2 linked regions of the Cupriavidus taiwanensis LMG 19424 genome follow. The protein of the gene in region 2 binds, or shares a complex with, the protein of the main gene of each other region. Links are inferred from orthologs where the notes say so. Each region holds a gene or a part of one and is shown on either strand. Other genes may lie near its edges.

Evidence for each region. The genes of interacting proteins can lie anywhere in the genome.
Region 1: the proteins of tldD (region 2) and pmbA are in contact, whole or in part, in a solved structure (PDB 5NJ9), measured with the Escherichia coli proteins. The link is inferred for Cupriavidus taiwanensis LMG 19424 from one-to-one orthologs.

The regions. Positions count from the first base shown.
Region 1 is NC_010528.1:2,323,872-2,330,893, forward strand. What follows is about bases 2,642-5,597. They hold pmbA (metalloprotease PmbA), read right to left. Parts: upstream 4,826-5,597; coding sequence 3,458-4,825; downstream 2,642-3,457. Other genes in these bases: RALTA_RS10645 (thymidylate synthase), read left to right, coding at 2,642-2,899; RALTA_RS10650 (dihydrofolate reductase), read left to right, coding at 2,896-3,396; yjgA (ribosome biogenesis factor YjgA), read left to right, coding at 4,884-5,498; mog (molybdopterin adenylyltransferase), read left to right, coding at 5,495-5,597. Also shown: egtD (L-histidine N(alpha)-methyltransferase), read right to left, coding at 1-670; RALTA_RS10640 (TerC family protein), read left to right, coding at 1,256-1,963; more of RALTA_RS10645, read left to right, coding at 2,105-2,641; more of mog, read left to right, coding at 5,598-6,133; RALTA_RS10670 (AEC family transporter), read right to left, coding at 6,180-7,022.
Region 2 is NC_010528.1:1,127,085-1,134,124, forward strand. What follows is about bases 1,850-4,823. They hold tldD (metalloprotease TldD), read right to left. Parts: upstream 4,080-4,823; coding sequence 2,619-4,079; downstream 1,850-2,618. Other genes in these bases: RALTA_RS05260 (class I SAM-dependent methyltransferase), read left to right, coding at 1,850-2,534; RALTA_RS05270 (carbon-nitrogen hydrolase family protein), read right to left, coding at 4,176-4,823. Outside these bases: 3-deoxy-7-phosphoheptulonate synthase AroG, read right to left, coding at 1-965; RALTA_RS30235 (hypothetical protein), read right to left, coding at 1,131-1,292; more of RALTA_RS05260, read left to right, coding at 1,479-1,849; more of RALTA_RS05270, read right to left, coding at 4,824-5,012; RALTA_RS05275 (YhdP family protein), read right to left, coding at 5,030-7,040. UniProt on the Escherichia coli protein: Metalloprotease involved in CcdA degradation. Suppresses the inhibitory activity of the carbon storage regulator (CsrA).

The DNA.
Region 1 (7,022 bases), 1.2 Mb from region 2 along the record:
GGCGCTGCAACAGCGCGAGCGCCTCCACCGGGGCAAAATTGCCGATGCTCGAGCCCGGATAGAAGAACAGGCGCCTGCCGCGCCTGACCTTGGCCGGCAGGTCGAACGGCGCGCACAGGTCTGCGCCCAGACCCAGCATGGGAATGTCGGGATGCTGCTGCTGCAGCGACGACAGCGTCGCGCGCAGGAACTCGACCGAGATATCGACCGCCACGTACTGCGCCGGGCGCAGGCTGCCGAACAGCCGCGCCGCCTTCTCGCAGTTGCCCGCGCCCAGGTCCACCAGCACGCAGCCGCTGCCGGCGCGCGCCGCGATGGCGGGTGCCGCGCTGGCAAAGATCGCAGCCTCGGTGCGGGTGGGGTAGTACTCGGGCAGGTCGGTGATGGCCTCGAACAGGCGCGAGCCCAGCACATCGTAGAAGAACTTGGGACTGATGGCCGCCTGCGCGGCGCGCAGGCCCGACAGTACCTGGTCGCGCAGCGCGCCGCTGTCTTCGCGGTACTGCTGCACGAACTCCGGTTGCGCAGGGCGCGGCGCGCGGCCACCGGCCAGCGCCACCAGCGCGGGCGGGGCCACGGCGTGGCCGTTATGGTGGTTCAGGGGCGGAAGAGGCGTCTGCGAGGCTTTATGGTGTGCGGGCGGGTTCGGCGGGTTCGGGACAGCCGGCATGTCGTTTTCCTTGTGTGGTCGCAAATGGGCACTGCTTCACTGCGTATTCCCCAAGGCCGCGCTGTGCATGTCGTGCGCGCCGGTCTCCGCAATGCGTGCCTGTGCTGTCCGCGGCGCATCGGTCGGAGCCGAACCTAAAGGATAGGCCGATCCGGCCGATCGCGCACCCCAATGCCGGAACGGGCGCGAAATCGTCGTCATCGCCGTCATCGCTGCCGGCGCAGCAGGGTGGCGGCACAGGCGGCATGACGCGACGACTACGGCACCTCAACGAACTTGAGTCAGTATCTTTCCTAATTCGGCATGTCCCTTGCAGTTCGTTTATAATCCCGCCCAACGCGGCCCTGAACGGCCGTGTCCCTCAAAGGGGAGTAGCTCCGGGGCCGATGCCCTTAGCACAATCGTCATTCCGGGACAGCAGTCCCCGGTTGTGCTGACTACCGGCGCGCATACCGCGCCAGTGGTCGAGCAAGACCTTTGCAACCTGGACTTCATGGTTTGCAAAGGCGCCCCCATGCTCCGTGCACGTGAATCCAGGCGAACCCAATGCGCGCGCTTGCGCTGATTCGTACCTGAGGAGAGTTCATGGAGTGGTTTACCGATCTGTTCACGATGCAATTCCTGACGGCGCTGCTGTCCATCGTCGTCATCGACCTGGTGCTGGCCGGGGACAATGCCATCGTGATCGCGCTGGCGGCACGCAACCTGCCGCCCCACCTGCAGAAGAAGGCCATTATCTGGGGTACCGTGGGTGCCGTGGTGGTCCGCTCGGCCATGACGATCGGCGTGGTCTGGCTGCTGAAGATTCCGGGCCTGATGCTGGTGGGCGGCCTGGCGCTGGTGTGGATTGCCTACAAGCTGCTGTCCGACGAAGGCGACGGCGACGAGCATGGCACCGGTGCCTCGACGCTGTGGGGCGCGATGAAGACCATCATCATCGCCGATGCGGTGATGGGCGTTGACAACGTGCTGGCCGTGGCCGGCGCCGCGCACGGCAGCTTCCTGCTGGTGGTGCTGGGCCTGCTGATCAGCATCCCCATCGTGGTGTGGGGCTCGAGCCTGGTGCTCAAGCTGATGGCCCGCTTCCCGGTCATCATCTACCTGGGCGCCGGCGTGCTGGCCTTCACGGCGGTCAAGATGATCGTGCACGAGCCGATGATCAAGGCGTTCTTCGAAGCCAACCCGGTGATCAACTGGGGCCTGTACGTGCTGATCGTCGGCGGCGTGCTGGGCGCCGGCTACCTGGTGCAGAAGCGCCGCGAGCAGCAGCAGGAGCCGGCTGGCAGCCACTAAGCCTGCCTCCGGCGCCAGGGCCCCGTGCCCTGGCCCTGCCGCAAAGGACGGGCCGCCCGGAGGGGCGGCCCGTCTTGCTTTAAAATGCCAGCTTTGCGGGCCCAGGCGCCCGCGCCACCTCTTCCATCCCGCCCCGCGCCGATGAAACAGTACCTCGACTTCATGCGCCATGTTTACGAGCATGGCACCGACAAGGCCGACCGCACCGGCACAGGCACGCGCTCGGTGTTCGGCTACCAGATGCGCTTCGACCTGCGCGAAGGCTTCCCGGTGGTCACCACCAAGAAGCTGCACCTGAAGTCGATCATCTATGAACTGCTGTGGTTCCTGCAGGGCTCGACCAACGTGCGCTGGCTGCAGGAGCACGGCGTCACGATCTGGGACGAGTGGGCCGACGAGCACGGCGAACTGGGCCCGGTCTACGGCTCGCAATGGCGCTCGTGGCCCGCGCCGGACGGCCGCCATATCGACCAGATCACCGAGCTGGTGGCGCAGATCCGCGCCAACCCGGATTCGCGCCGGCTGATCGTGTCGGCCTGGAACGTGGCCGACATCCCGCGCATGAAGCTGCCGCCCTGCCACGCGTTCTTCCAGTTCTACGTGGCCGACGGCCGGCTCTCGTGCCAGCTGTACCAGCGCAGCGCCGACATCTTCCTGGGGGTGCCGTTCAATATCGCCAGCTATGCGCTGCTGACCCACATGATGGCGCAGCAGACCGGGCTGGAAGTGGGCGACTTTATCTGGACCGGCGGCGACTGCCACCTGTACAACAACCATTTCGAGCAGGTGCAGACGCAGCTGGCGCGCGAGCCGCTGGCGCTGCCGCAACTGAAGATCCTGCGCCGGCCCGACAGCATCTTCGACTACCGCTACGAAGACTTCGAACTGGCCGGCTACCAGTCGCATCCCGCCATCAAGGCACCGGTGGCCGTATGACGCTGCTGACCCTGGTTGTAGCCCGCGCCCGCAACGGCACCATCGGCCGCGACAACACGCTGCCGTGGCGCCTGCCCGAAGACCTGGCGCACTTCAAGCGCACCACCATGGGCGCGCCCGTGATCATGGGGCGCAAGACCTGGGATTCGATCGGCCGCCCGCTGCCGGGGCGCCGCAATATCGTGGTCAGCCGCAACCCCGACCTGCGCCTCGAGGGCGCCGAGGTGGCACCGTCGCTGGAAGACGCCCAGCGCCTGTGCGTGGGCGCCGAGCAGATCTTCCTGATCGGCGGCGCACAGTTGTATGCCGAAGCCATGCCGAGCGCGGACCGGCTGGTGGTGACCGAGATCGATGCGGACGTGGAGGGCGACGCGTTTTTCCCCGAGATCGACCGCACCCAGTGGATCGAAACCGCGCGCGAGACCCATCATTCGGCAGCGAACGGCTTCGACTACGCCTTCGTCACGTACGAGCGGCCGCCTTCGCAAGAATCGTGAGCGGCGCATGAAATAAAAAAAGCGGGCTTTGGCCCGCTTTTTTTCTGGGAGCCGATGCCGCTCAGTTCCCCGCGATCGTCATCTGTTCGAGCAGGATCGAGCCGGTTTCCTTGGTGCCGCGCACCAGCGCATCGGCGCCGATCGCGACGATCTGCTTGAACATCTCCGCCATGTTGCCGGCGATGGTGATTTCCTCGACCGGGTACTGGATCACGCCGTTCTCGACCCAGTAGCCCGATGCGCCGCGCGAATAGTCGCCGGTCACGTAATTGACGCCCTGCCCCATCAGTTCGGTCACCAGCAGGCCAGTGCCCAGCTTGCGCAGCATGGCCGGGAAATCGTCACCGGGCTGGGTCAGGCTGCTCGACAGCGTCAGGTTGTGCGAGCCGCCGGCATTGCCGGTGGTCTGCATGCCGAGCTTGCGCGCCGAATAGGTGGAGAGGAAATAGCCCTGCACCACGCCATCCTTGACCACGTCGCGCTCGCGCGTGCGTACGCCCTCTTCGTCGAACGGGGCGCTGCCCATGGCACCCGGCACATGCGGCTGTTCATGGATCTGGACATGCGGGGCGAACACGGTCTGGCCCAGCGAATCGCACAGGAAGGTGGACTTGCGGTACAGCGCCCCGCCCGAGACGGCCTGCACGAAGGCGCCCAGCAGCCCCGCGGCCAGCGGCGCCTCGAACAGCACCGGGCAGCGGCGCGTGGTCAGCTTGCGCGCCTGCAGCCGCGCCAGCGCGCGCTCGGCGGCGTAGCGGCCGATGTCCTCGGGCGCGGCCAGCGCCAGCGGCGAGCGCTTGGACGAATACCAGTCGTCGCGCTGCATGCCGCTGCCGCTGCCGGCGATCGGCGCGCACGAGATGAAATGGCGCGAATACGGATAGCCGCCGCTGAAGCCGCGCGTGGTCGCCAGCACGAACTGCGAATGCTGGGCCGAGACGCTGGCGCCGTCGCTGTTGCGGATGCGCGGCGATACCGCGAAGGCGGCGGCCTCGGCGCGGGTGGCGATGTCGATCGCGGCTTCGGCGTCGAGCGCCCACGGGTGGAACAGGTCCAGGTCCTGCGGCGCGCGCTCCAGCAGTTCCTCTTCGGCCAGGCCGGCGCAGTCATCCTCGGCGGTGAAGCGGGCGATGTTGTAGGCCGCCTCGGCAGTGGCGCGCAGCGCGGCCGGCGAGAAGTCCGAGGTGCTGGCGTTGCCGCGGCGCTTGCCGATCATCACCGTGACCCCGACCACCTTGTCGCGGTTCTGCTCGATGGTCTCGACCTGGCCCTTGCGCACCGACACCGACAGGCCGCTGCCTTCGGAGATCTCGGTGGCGGCGTCGGTCGCCCCCAGCTCGCGTGCCACCCGCAGCACATCGGCGGCCATCTCGCTGAGCTGGGCCTGGGTGTAGGTGAAATGCGCGGTCTGTTCGGCGATCTGGTCCATGCTGGGCGGGTGTCATCAAAAGTCCAAGCGGCAATCATAGCAAGATAAAATGCCGGGCATGACGCGAAATTCCCGTAACTCCCAAGGCGCGCGCTTTCCCGGAGGCTTTGCCCCCGAGCCGGAAGACGACGAACCGAAAAGCAAGTCGCAGCGCAAGCGCGACATGACCGCCCTGCAAGACCTTGGCGCAGAACTCGAGGCGCTGGCCAAGGACCGCCTGGCACGCGTGCCGATGCCCGAGGCGCTCGCCGATGCCATCCATCAGGCGCGCCGCATCACCAGCCACGAAGGCAAGCGCCGCCAGATGCAGTACGTCGGCAAGATCATGCGCGGCCTCGAGGATGAAGAGGTCGAGGTGATCCGGCAAGCGCTGGAAGGCTTCAAGGGCACCAGCAAGGCCGAAACCGCCCGCATGCATCTGATCGAGCGCTGGCGCGAGCTGCTGCTGGCCGAAGACGCGGCGCTGACGCGCTTCCTCGGCGAGCATCCCGGCATCGACGTGCAGGCGCTGCGCAACACCATCCGCAACGCGCGCAAGGAAAAAGAGCTGGGCAAGCCCCCGCGCTATTTCCGCGAGCTGTTCCAGGCGATCAAGACGGCGCTGGACCTGAAGGACGGCAAGGGCCGCGCCGCCGAGGAAACAAACCCCGACCATCCGGAGCCCGAGGCATGACCCAGACCACCCAGCCGGTTGTCCGCCACCATCCCGACGAACTCGTCGTCGGCTTCGTTTCGATCTCGGACCGCGCCTCGGCCGGCACCTACCAGGACGAGGGCATCCCGGCGCTGCGCGAGTGGTTCGGGCGCACGCTGACCTCGCCCTGGCAGGCGGTGGAGCGGCTGATCCCCGACGAGCCGGCGCAGATCTCGCGCACGCTGATCGAGCTGGTCGACGTGGCCGGCTGCGACCTGGTGCTGACCACCGGCGGCACCGGCCCCGCGCGCCGCGACGTGACGCCCGAGGCCACGCTGGCCGTGGGCACCAAGGAGATGCCGGGCTTTGGCGAGCAGATGCGCCAGGTCAGCCTGCATTTCGTGCCGACCGCGATCCTGTCGCGCCAGGTGGCGGTGATCCGCGAGACCGCCAGCCGCGCCGCGCTGATCATCAACCTGCCCGGCCAGCCGCGCGCGATCCGCGAAACGCTGGAAGGCCTGCGTGACGCCGACGGCAAGCCGGTGGTGCAAGGCATCTTTGCCGCGGTGCCGTATTGCATCGACCTGATCGGTGGCCCCTACATGGAAACCGACGAGGCCATCGTCAAGGCCTGGCGTCCCAAGAACGCCGTGCGGGCCAAGCCCGCGGCCTGACGGACAACTCCATGCCCGCCGGCAAGCGCCGCGCGGGCCTGCCGCCTCAGCGCAAGCCCAGGTACAGCCCCACCGGCACGAACGCCACCGCGGCGATATTGCCCAGCAGCACGATCGACGCCACCTGGTCCGGCTCCTGCCGGAAATGGTCCGCCACCAGGAAATTCAGCACCGCCGGCGGCAACGCCGCGAACACGAACAGCAGGCCGCGCTGCAGTTCGGTCAGCGGCACCCAGTGCGCCAGCCCCAGCGCCACGGCGATGCCCGTCAGCGGACACACCGCCGCGCCAACCAGCCCCATGCCCCAGTTGCGCAGGCTCACGTCCTTCATGCGCACGCCCAGCGCAAACAGCATCAGCGGCACGGTGGCATCGCCCAGCAGCTTGACCGACTGGTAGACCGGGTCCGGCAGCGTGAACCACGGCCGCGCCAGCGCCAGCGCCACGCCCGCCACGGTTGCCAGCACCATGGGGTTGCGTGCGATCTGCGCCAGCGACGCATGCCGGTTGACGATCTTCATGCCGATGGTGAAGTGCATCAGGTTCGACGCCGCGAACAGCGCCACGGCGGGCGCCAGCCCGGCCGGGCCGAAGGCGAACACGGACAGCGGCAAGCCCATATTGCCGCAGTTGTTGAACATCATCGGCGGCACGAAGGTGCGCGGATCGACCTTCATCCACCGCGCCAGCCCCCACGCCAGCACCCCCGAGCCCAGCACCACCGCCACCGCGCAACCCAGCAGCACCAGCTGGTCGGCCAGCACGAAGTCCTTGCTGACGAAGGCCGACACCACCAGCAGCGGCGCGATCACGTCCAGCGTGGCGCGGTTGATGCCCGCCATGTCCGGATGGGCCTTGCGCCCGTACAGCCACCCGACCAGGATGATCAG
Region 2 (7,040 bases):
GTCAGCTCGTCGACCGGCTGGCCCTGCACGTGGTCCTGGCGCCCGGCCACCAGGTGCGATTCGACCATCACGCCGATGATGCGCTGGTCGCCGGCGGCAATCTGGCGGCCGATGTCGGCGCACACCGGGATCTGGTTCTCATGCTTCTTGCTGCTGTTGGCATGCGAGGCGTCGATCATCAGGCGCGAGGCCAGGCCGGCCTTGGCGATGGCGTCGCACGCTTCCTGCACGCTGGCGGCGTCGTAGTTGGGCGCCTTGCCGCCGCGCAGGATCACGTGGCAGTCCTCGTTGCCCGAGGTCGACACGATCGCCGAATGCCCGCCCTTGGTCACCGACAGGAAATGGTGCGGCTGCGACGCGGCCTTGATCGCGTCGACCGCGATCTTGACGTTGCCGTCGGTGCCGTTCTTGAACCCGACCGGGCACGACAGTCCCGATGCCAGCTCGCGGTGCACCTGCGACTCGGTGGTGCGCGCGCCGATCGCGCCCCAGCTGACCAGGTCGGCGATGTATTGCGGGCTGATCATGTCGAGGTACTCGGTGCCGGTCGGCACGCCCATTTCGCTGATGGTCAGCAGCAGCTCGCGCGCGGTGCGCAGGCCGTCATTGATCTTGAAGCTGCCGTCCATGTGCGGGTCGTTGATCAGGCCCTTCCAGCCCACGGTGGTGCGCGGCTTCTCGAAGTACACCCGCATCACCACCTCCAGCTCGCCGGCGAAGCGCTCGCGCTGGACCTTGAGCAGCTTGGCGTATTCCAGCGCGGCGCGGGTATCGTGGATCGAGCAGGGTCCGATGATGACGATCAGACGGTCATCCATGCCGTGCAGGATGCGGTGCATGGCCTGGCGCGCGCCGTAGATCACGTCCGAAGCCTGTTCGGAGCAGCCAAACTCGCGGATCAGGTGCGCGGGCGGCAGCAGCTCCTTGAGTTCACGGATGCGCAGGTCGTCGGTGTTCTTCAGCATGATGGCTCCAGGATTCTTGTGAGGTCGTGAGAGTGTGGGAAAACAAACGGGTATAAAAAAACCGCCAGGGTCGCTGGCGGTCTTTTTTGTATTCGGGGCGCTGCTTACAGCCATCCCTCCCTATCCGCCAGCGGTGTGAGATCGCCAAAAAAGTAAAAGTAAAACTTAGCGGACATGGCGGAAAAAGGCGTTGGCTTGGGTCAGCTTGAAACGATTTTCTTCGCGGGCGCTGGATTTATGCTGCACTGCGTGGCAGAAAGGCAGGAAATTGCGCGCCGCTTCGATAATTTTCGTTGCGCATTGGCTGCTGGCCGCGCGACGAAGCATCTTTATAGCGCCTTTTGCCGGGGTTGGCAAGTGTCGACGCAGTCATGCCGTGCGCTGGCGCACCAACGCGGCTAACCGTCCGGCGCCGCCTTGCCGGCCGGGTCCTGCGGGCCGCATTCAGGCTTTTCCTGTTATAGCCCGGGGCTATATTGAAAGCGGGGAGCAGTGCGCACGGGGAGGTGCATCATGAGCGTCGATGAAGCGAGGCTGAATGCCTTCATGGAAAAATTCGTCGGCGATATCGGCGCGGTGATGCATGCCGCGACCGTGGTCGTCGGCGATGAACTGGGCCTGTACAAGGCGCTGGCGGAAAAGCCGATGACTGTCGCCATGCTGGCGGCCAAGACCCATACCGACGAGCGCTACCTGCGCGAATGGCTGTCGGCGCAGGCGGCCAGCGGCTACGTCGACTATGACGCTAGTTCGGCGCAGTTCAGCCTGAACGAAGAACAGGCCTTTGCGCTGGCACAGGAAGGCAGCCCGGCCTTTATCCCGGGCGCGTTCCAGATCGCCGTGGCGCAGTTCCGCGCGATTCCCAAAATGATCGATATCTTCCGCAATGGCCGCGGCCTGGGCTGGCACGAGCACGATCCCGCGCTGTTCCACGGCACCGAACGCTTCTTCCGGCCCGGCTATGCGGCGCACCTTGTGTCGGAATGGATTCCGGCGCTGGCAGGCATGGCGGCGCGGCTGGAGGCGGGGGCCATGGTGGCGGACGTAGGCTGCGGCCATGGCGCCTCGACCATCATCATGGCGCAGGCGTTTCCCGCGTCGCGCTTCGTCGGCTTCGACTACCATGAGCCCTCGGTGCGCCATGCGGCCGAGGCCGCGCGCCGCGCCGGCGTGGCCGAGCGCGTGCGCTTCGAGGTGGCCAGCGCCAAGGACTATGGCGGCAAGGACTATGACCTGGTGGCGGTGTTCGACTGCCTGCACGACATGGGCGATCCCGTGGGCGCGGCGCGCCATGTGCGAGAGACCCTGCGCGCCGACGGCGCCTGGATGATCGTCGAGCCCTTTGCCAACGATGCGCTGGAGCAGAACCTGAATCCGGTAGGCCGGGTGTTCTACTCCGCGTCGACCTTCATCTGCACGCCGGCATCGCGCTCGCAGGAAGTCGGCCTGTGCCTGGGCGCACAGGCGGGCGAGGCGCGCATGCGTGCGGTGGCGGAGCAGGCAGGCTTCCGCAGCTTCCGCCGCGCGGCGCAGACGCCGTTCAATCTGGTGTATGAAGTGCGGCCGTAAGGGTGTGGCCGTCCGGGATGCTGATTGCGTGCTCCCTCTCCCGCACGCTGGAGAGGGGAGCAAACCCCCTGTCAGACAGCGGCCTCAGGCCGTCCCGCCCACCGTCATATTCTCGATGCGCAGCGTCGGCTGGCCCACGCCCACCGGCACGCTCTGGCCTTCCTTGCCGCACACGCCCACGCCCGAATCCAGCCGCATGTCGTTGCCGATCATGGTCACGTCCTTGAGCGATTCCGGGCCGTTGCCGACCAGGGTCGCGCCCTTGACCGGGTAGGTGATCTTGCCGTCCTCGATCATATAGGCCTCGCTCGCCGAGAACACGAACTTGCCGTTGGTGATGTCGACCTGGCCGCCGCCAAAGTTGACCGCATACAGGCCCTTCTTGACGCTGGCGATGATTTCCTGCGGGTCCTTGTCGCCGTTGAGCATGTAGGTGTTGGTCATGCGCGGCATCGGCAGCGCGGCATAGCTTTCGCGGCGCGCGTTGCCGGTGACCGGCATCTTCATCAGGCGCGCGTTGAGCGTGTCCTGGATATAGCCGCGCAGGATGCCGTCCTCGATCAGCGTTGTGCACTGGGTCGGGTTGCCTTCATCGTCCAGGTTGAGCGAGCCGCGGCGGTTGGCCAGCGTGCCGTCGTCTACCACGGTCACGCCCCTGGCCGCGACGCGCTCGCCCATGCGGCCGGCAAACGCCGACGAGCCCTTGCGGTTGAAGTCGCCTTCCAGCCCGTGGCCGACCGCCTCGTGCAGCAGCACGCCGGGCCAGCCGGGGCCCAGCACCACGGTCATCGCGCCGGCCGGGGCCGGGCGCGCATCCAGGTTGACCAGCGCCGACGACACCGCCTCGTCCACGTACTGCTGCAGCAGCGCATCGGTGAAATAGCCGTAGGCATAGCGGCCGCCGCCGCCGGACGAGCCGATCTCGCGGCGCCCGCCCTGTTCGGCGATCACCGTGACCGAGACCCGCACCAGCGGGCGCACGTCGGCGGCGATCACGCCGTCGCTGCGCGCTACCAGCACCACGTCGTACTCGCCCGCCAGGCCCGCCATGACCTGCACCACGCGCGGATCCTTGGCGCGCGCCATGCGCTCGATGCGCTCGAGCAGCGCCACCTTTTCCGCCGCGCTCATCGAGTCGAGCGGGTCGTTGGGCGAGTACAGGTTGCGCCCCGCTTGCGTGGCCAGCTCGCCGGCGACCTTGATACGGCCGCTGCCGGCCTTGCCGATGGTGCGCGTGGCGGCTGCCGCCTGCGACAGCGCGGGCAGGCTGATTTCATCCGAGTAGGCGAAGGCGGTGCGGTCGCCCGAGACCGCGCGCACGCCCACGCCCTGGTCGATGCTGAAGCTGCCCGACTTGACGATGCCTTCTTCCAGGCTCCAGGCCTCGTTGCGGGTGTACTGGAAGTACAGGTCGGCGTAGTCGACCTTGTGCGTGAAGATATCGGCCAGCACGCGCTGGAGCCTGGCTTCGTCCAGGCCGTACGGCGCCAGCAGCAGTTGCTGCGCGGTGGCCAGGTTGCGGATTCCGAGATCGCCGGCGTTCATGAGAGGTCCTTTTTTTCCTGTGGCCGCGCGGGCTGGCCGGCGCGGCAGACAATCCTGTGGGCGAGGGCGCCATCGGCCCCCGCAGTTGCGTACATGCTACAGCACCCGGTGCCGCAATGCCGGCAGGTTCTGCCGGACTTCCTCCAGCCGCGCCGGGTCGATCACGCCGCCGACCACGCCTTCGCCTTCGGGCAGCATCGCCAGCACTTCGCCCCACGGGTCCACCAGCATCGAATGGCCCCAGGTGCGCCGGCCGTTCTCGTGCTTGCCGCCTTGAGCCGCCGCCAGCACATAGCACTGGTTTTCGATGGCGCGGGCGCGCAGCAGGATTTCCCAGTGGGCCTGCCCGGTGGTGTAGGTGAAGGCGGCCGGCATCAGGATCAGGCTGGTGCCGCCGTCTGCGGCCAGGCCGCGGTACAGCTCCGGGAAGCGCAGGTCGTAGCACACCGACATCGCCACCCGGCCGCAGGGCGCATCGAAGCTGACCGGCGTGCGCCCGGCCAGGATGGTGCGCGATTCGTCATAGCTTTCGGTGCCGCGGGTGAAGCCGAACAGGTGGATCTTGTCGTAGCGCGCGATGCGCTCGCCGCGCGGGTTGAAGGCGAGCGAGGTGTTGTACACGCGCTGCGGGTCATCGCACCACATCGGCAGCGTGCCGCCCACCAGCCAGATGCCATGGCGGCGCGCCGTGTCGGCCAGGAACTGCTGCACCGGGCCGTCGCCGTCGTGCTCGCGCACGGCAACCTTGTCGGATTCGGCGCGGCCCATGATGCAGAAGTACTCGGGCAGCAGCACCAGTTCGGCACCGCCGGCGGCGGCCTCGGCGATGCGCGCCTCGGCGCGCGCCAGGTTGGCGTCAAGCGAGGTGCCGGTCACGGTCTGGACGGCGGCAACGCGGAACGGGGCAGGGCTGGCAGAACTGGCTGGGGTCATGGGGGCGGCATCTTCTTCTAGCGCGGGAAGGCCGGGTCCGCGCGGTTCTGGAAGGTCGGGCCTTGCGCCTTATTGTCCTCCACTTTGCCGACCTGTGGGTTGGCCCAGCTGCCCGAGATGCGGTAGTGCTGGGTGAACATCTTGGAGAACTCGTCGGCGAACAGCAACTGCGCGGCGAGCGTGCCGATGCCCAGCGCCGGATTGATGAAGGCCGCAGCGATGGAGGTGGTGGTGGCATTGATGCGCGGCACCACCTCGACGCGCAGGTCCTGGGTTTCGCGCAGCAGGTTGGCCGTGCCGCTCATGCTGGCGATGATCTGCGGGCTGCGCAGGCGGAAGTCCTGGATCGTGCCGACGCCGTTCTCGATGGTGCCGCTGCCGGTGATGCGGTCGAACAGCAGCCCGCGGCCCGACAGCGTACGGAAGTCCAGCGTGGCAAAGCGCAGCAGGCCTTGCAGGCTGAGCACGCCGAGCAGGCGCGCCGCGCCCGGCTCGACGCTGAGGATCTGGCCGTTCTCGAGGTCCAGCGACAGCTTGCCGGTCAGCGTCGGGTAGTCGATCGACAGCGGCGAGCCGCGCCACGCCACGCGGCCCTCGAGCTTGCCCTTGCCGTCGCTGAGCGTATGCGGCAGCCCCAGGCGGTCCAGCGTCGCGCCGGCATCGCGCACGTCGATGGCGAACGACAGCAGCGTGCGGCGCTCGGCGGTGGCGTCGGCGCGCAGGCGGCGCGGCACGCGCCAGCTGCCGTTGCCGGTGAGCGTGGCGCCGGGCTGTTCGATCTGCAGCTTGTCCAGGGTCCATACCGGATCGGTGCCGCCGGCGCCGGTCTCGGTATGCGCCTTGACCTCGAGCTTGCCGAAGTCGTGGCCGCGCAGCATGAACTGCTCGGCAACCAGGTCGATCGCGGGCAAGGTGTCGATGCTGCTGGCCAGCGCATCGACCACGTTGTGCTCGTCGCTGGCATCGGGCACGTTCAGGCGTGCCAGGCGCAAGCGCAGCGAACCGGCGGCAGCCGTCGCGCCCGGGCGCCATTGCACCGCGCCGGCAACCTGGCGCGAGTCGACCCTGGCGTTCCAGCCGTCGGCTTCGCGGCTGGCGTCGAGCGAGACCTCGTCCAGCGTGCGGCCCATGCCGTGCAGCGAGCGCGCGCGCAGCGCGATGCGGTTCGGCAGGAACGGCGAGGGCGGCTCGTCGGCGGCCGCAGCGGCAGTGCTGCCGCCTTCGCCGGCGCCACCGGCGAAGGCGGCGCGCCAGGCATCGATATCGAGCCGGTCGAAGGTGGCCGCGGCGCTGACGCCGGCCGCCGGCGGCGGCGCGGCCTGCTGCACGCCGATGCCGCCCGCCAGCACTTCGAAGCCATGGCCGCCGTTGCCACCGCCATCGCGGCGTAGCAGGTAGCGTGCGTTCAGCACATTGCCCAGCTGCACCGCCAGTTCGTCGGTGCCGGCGCGGGCAGCGCCGGCGGCATTGGCCGACTGCGCGGCCGGACGCAGCTCCACGCGCAGCGGCAGCGCGGGCGCCGCGGCCTTGGCCAGCGGCGCCGGCAACTGCAGCGCCATGCCGTTGAGCTCGGTGTTCAGCTGGACCTGCAACTGCCGGTCGCGCACGCCGATCACCGCGCTGTAGCCGGTGGTGCCTTCCAGCCGCGCCGCCAGCGGCGCCAGCGCGGTGCCCGCCGCGGCCTCGCGCAGCCCGGCGGCCGAGGCCTGGCCGCTCGCGCTTACGCGCGTGGCCCCGTCCGGCTGCGTGCCGCCGGCCAGGCGCAGCTCGCCGCCAAGAAAGCGGGCGCGCAGGTTCTCCAGCCCGAAGCCGTGCTCGTTGAAGGTGATGACGCCGCTGGCATTGCCCAGCGGCGGCAGTTGCGGGCCGAGCACGACATCGTTGCCGGGAAAGCGGAAGCGGCCATCGACCCGGGCCGCATTGGCGTGCTCCAGCGGCATGTCGAGCTTGAGCTTCAGTTCGCCATTGCCGCTGGCCCTGGCCGCGTCGGCCACGTGCGCGGTCCATTCGCGCACCGGCGAGGCGTTG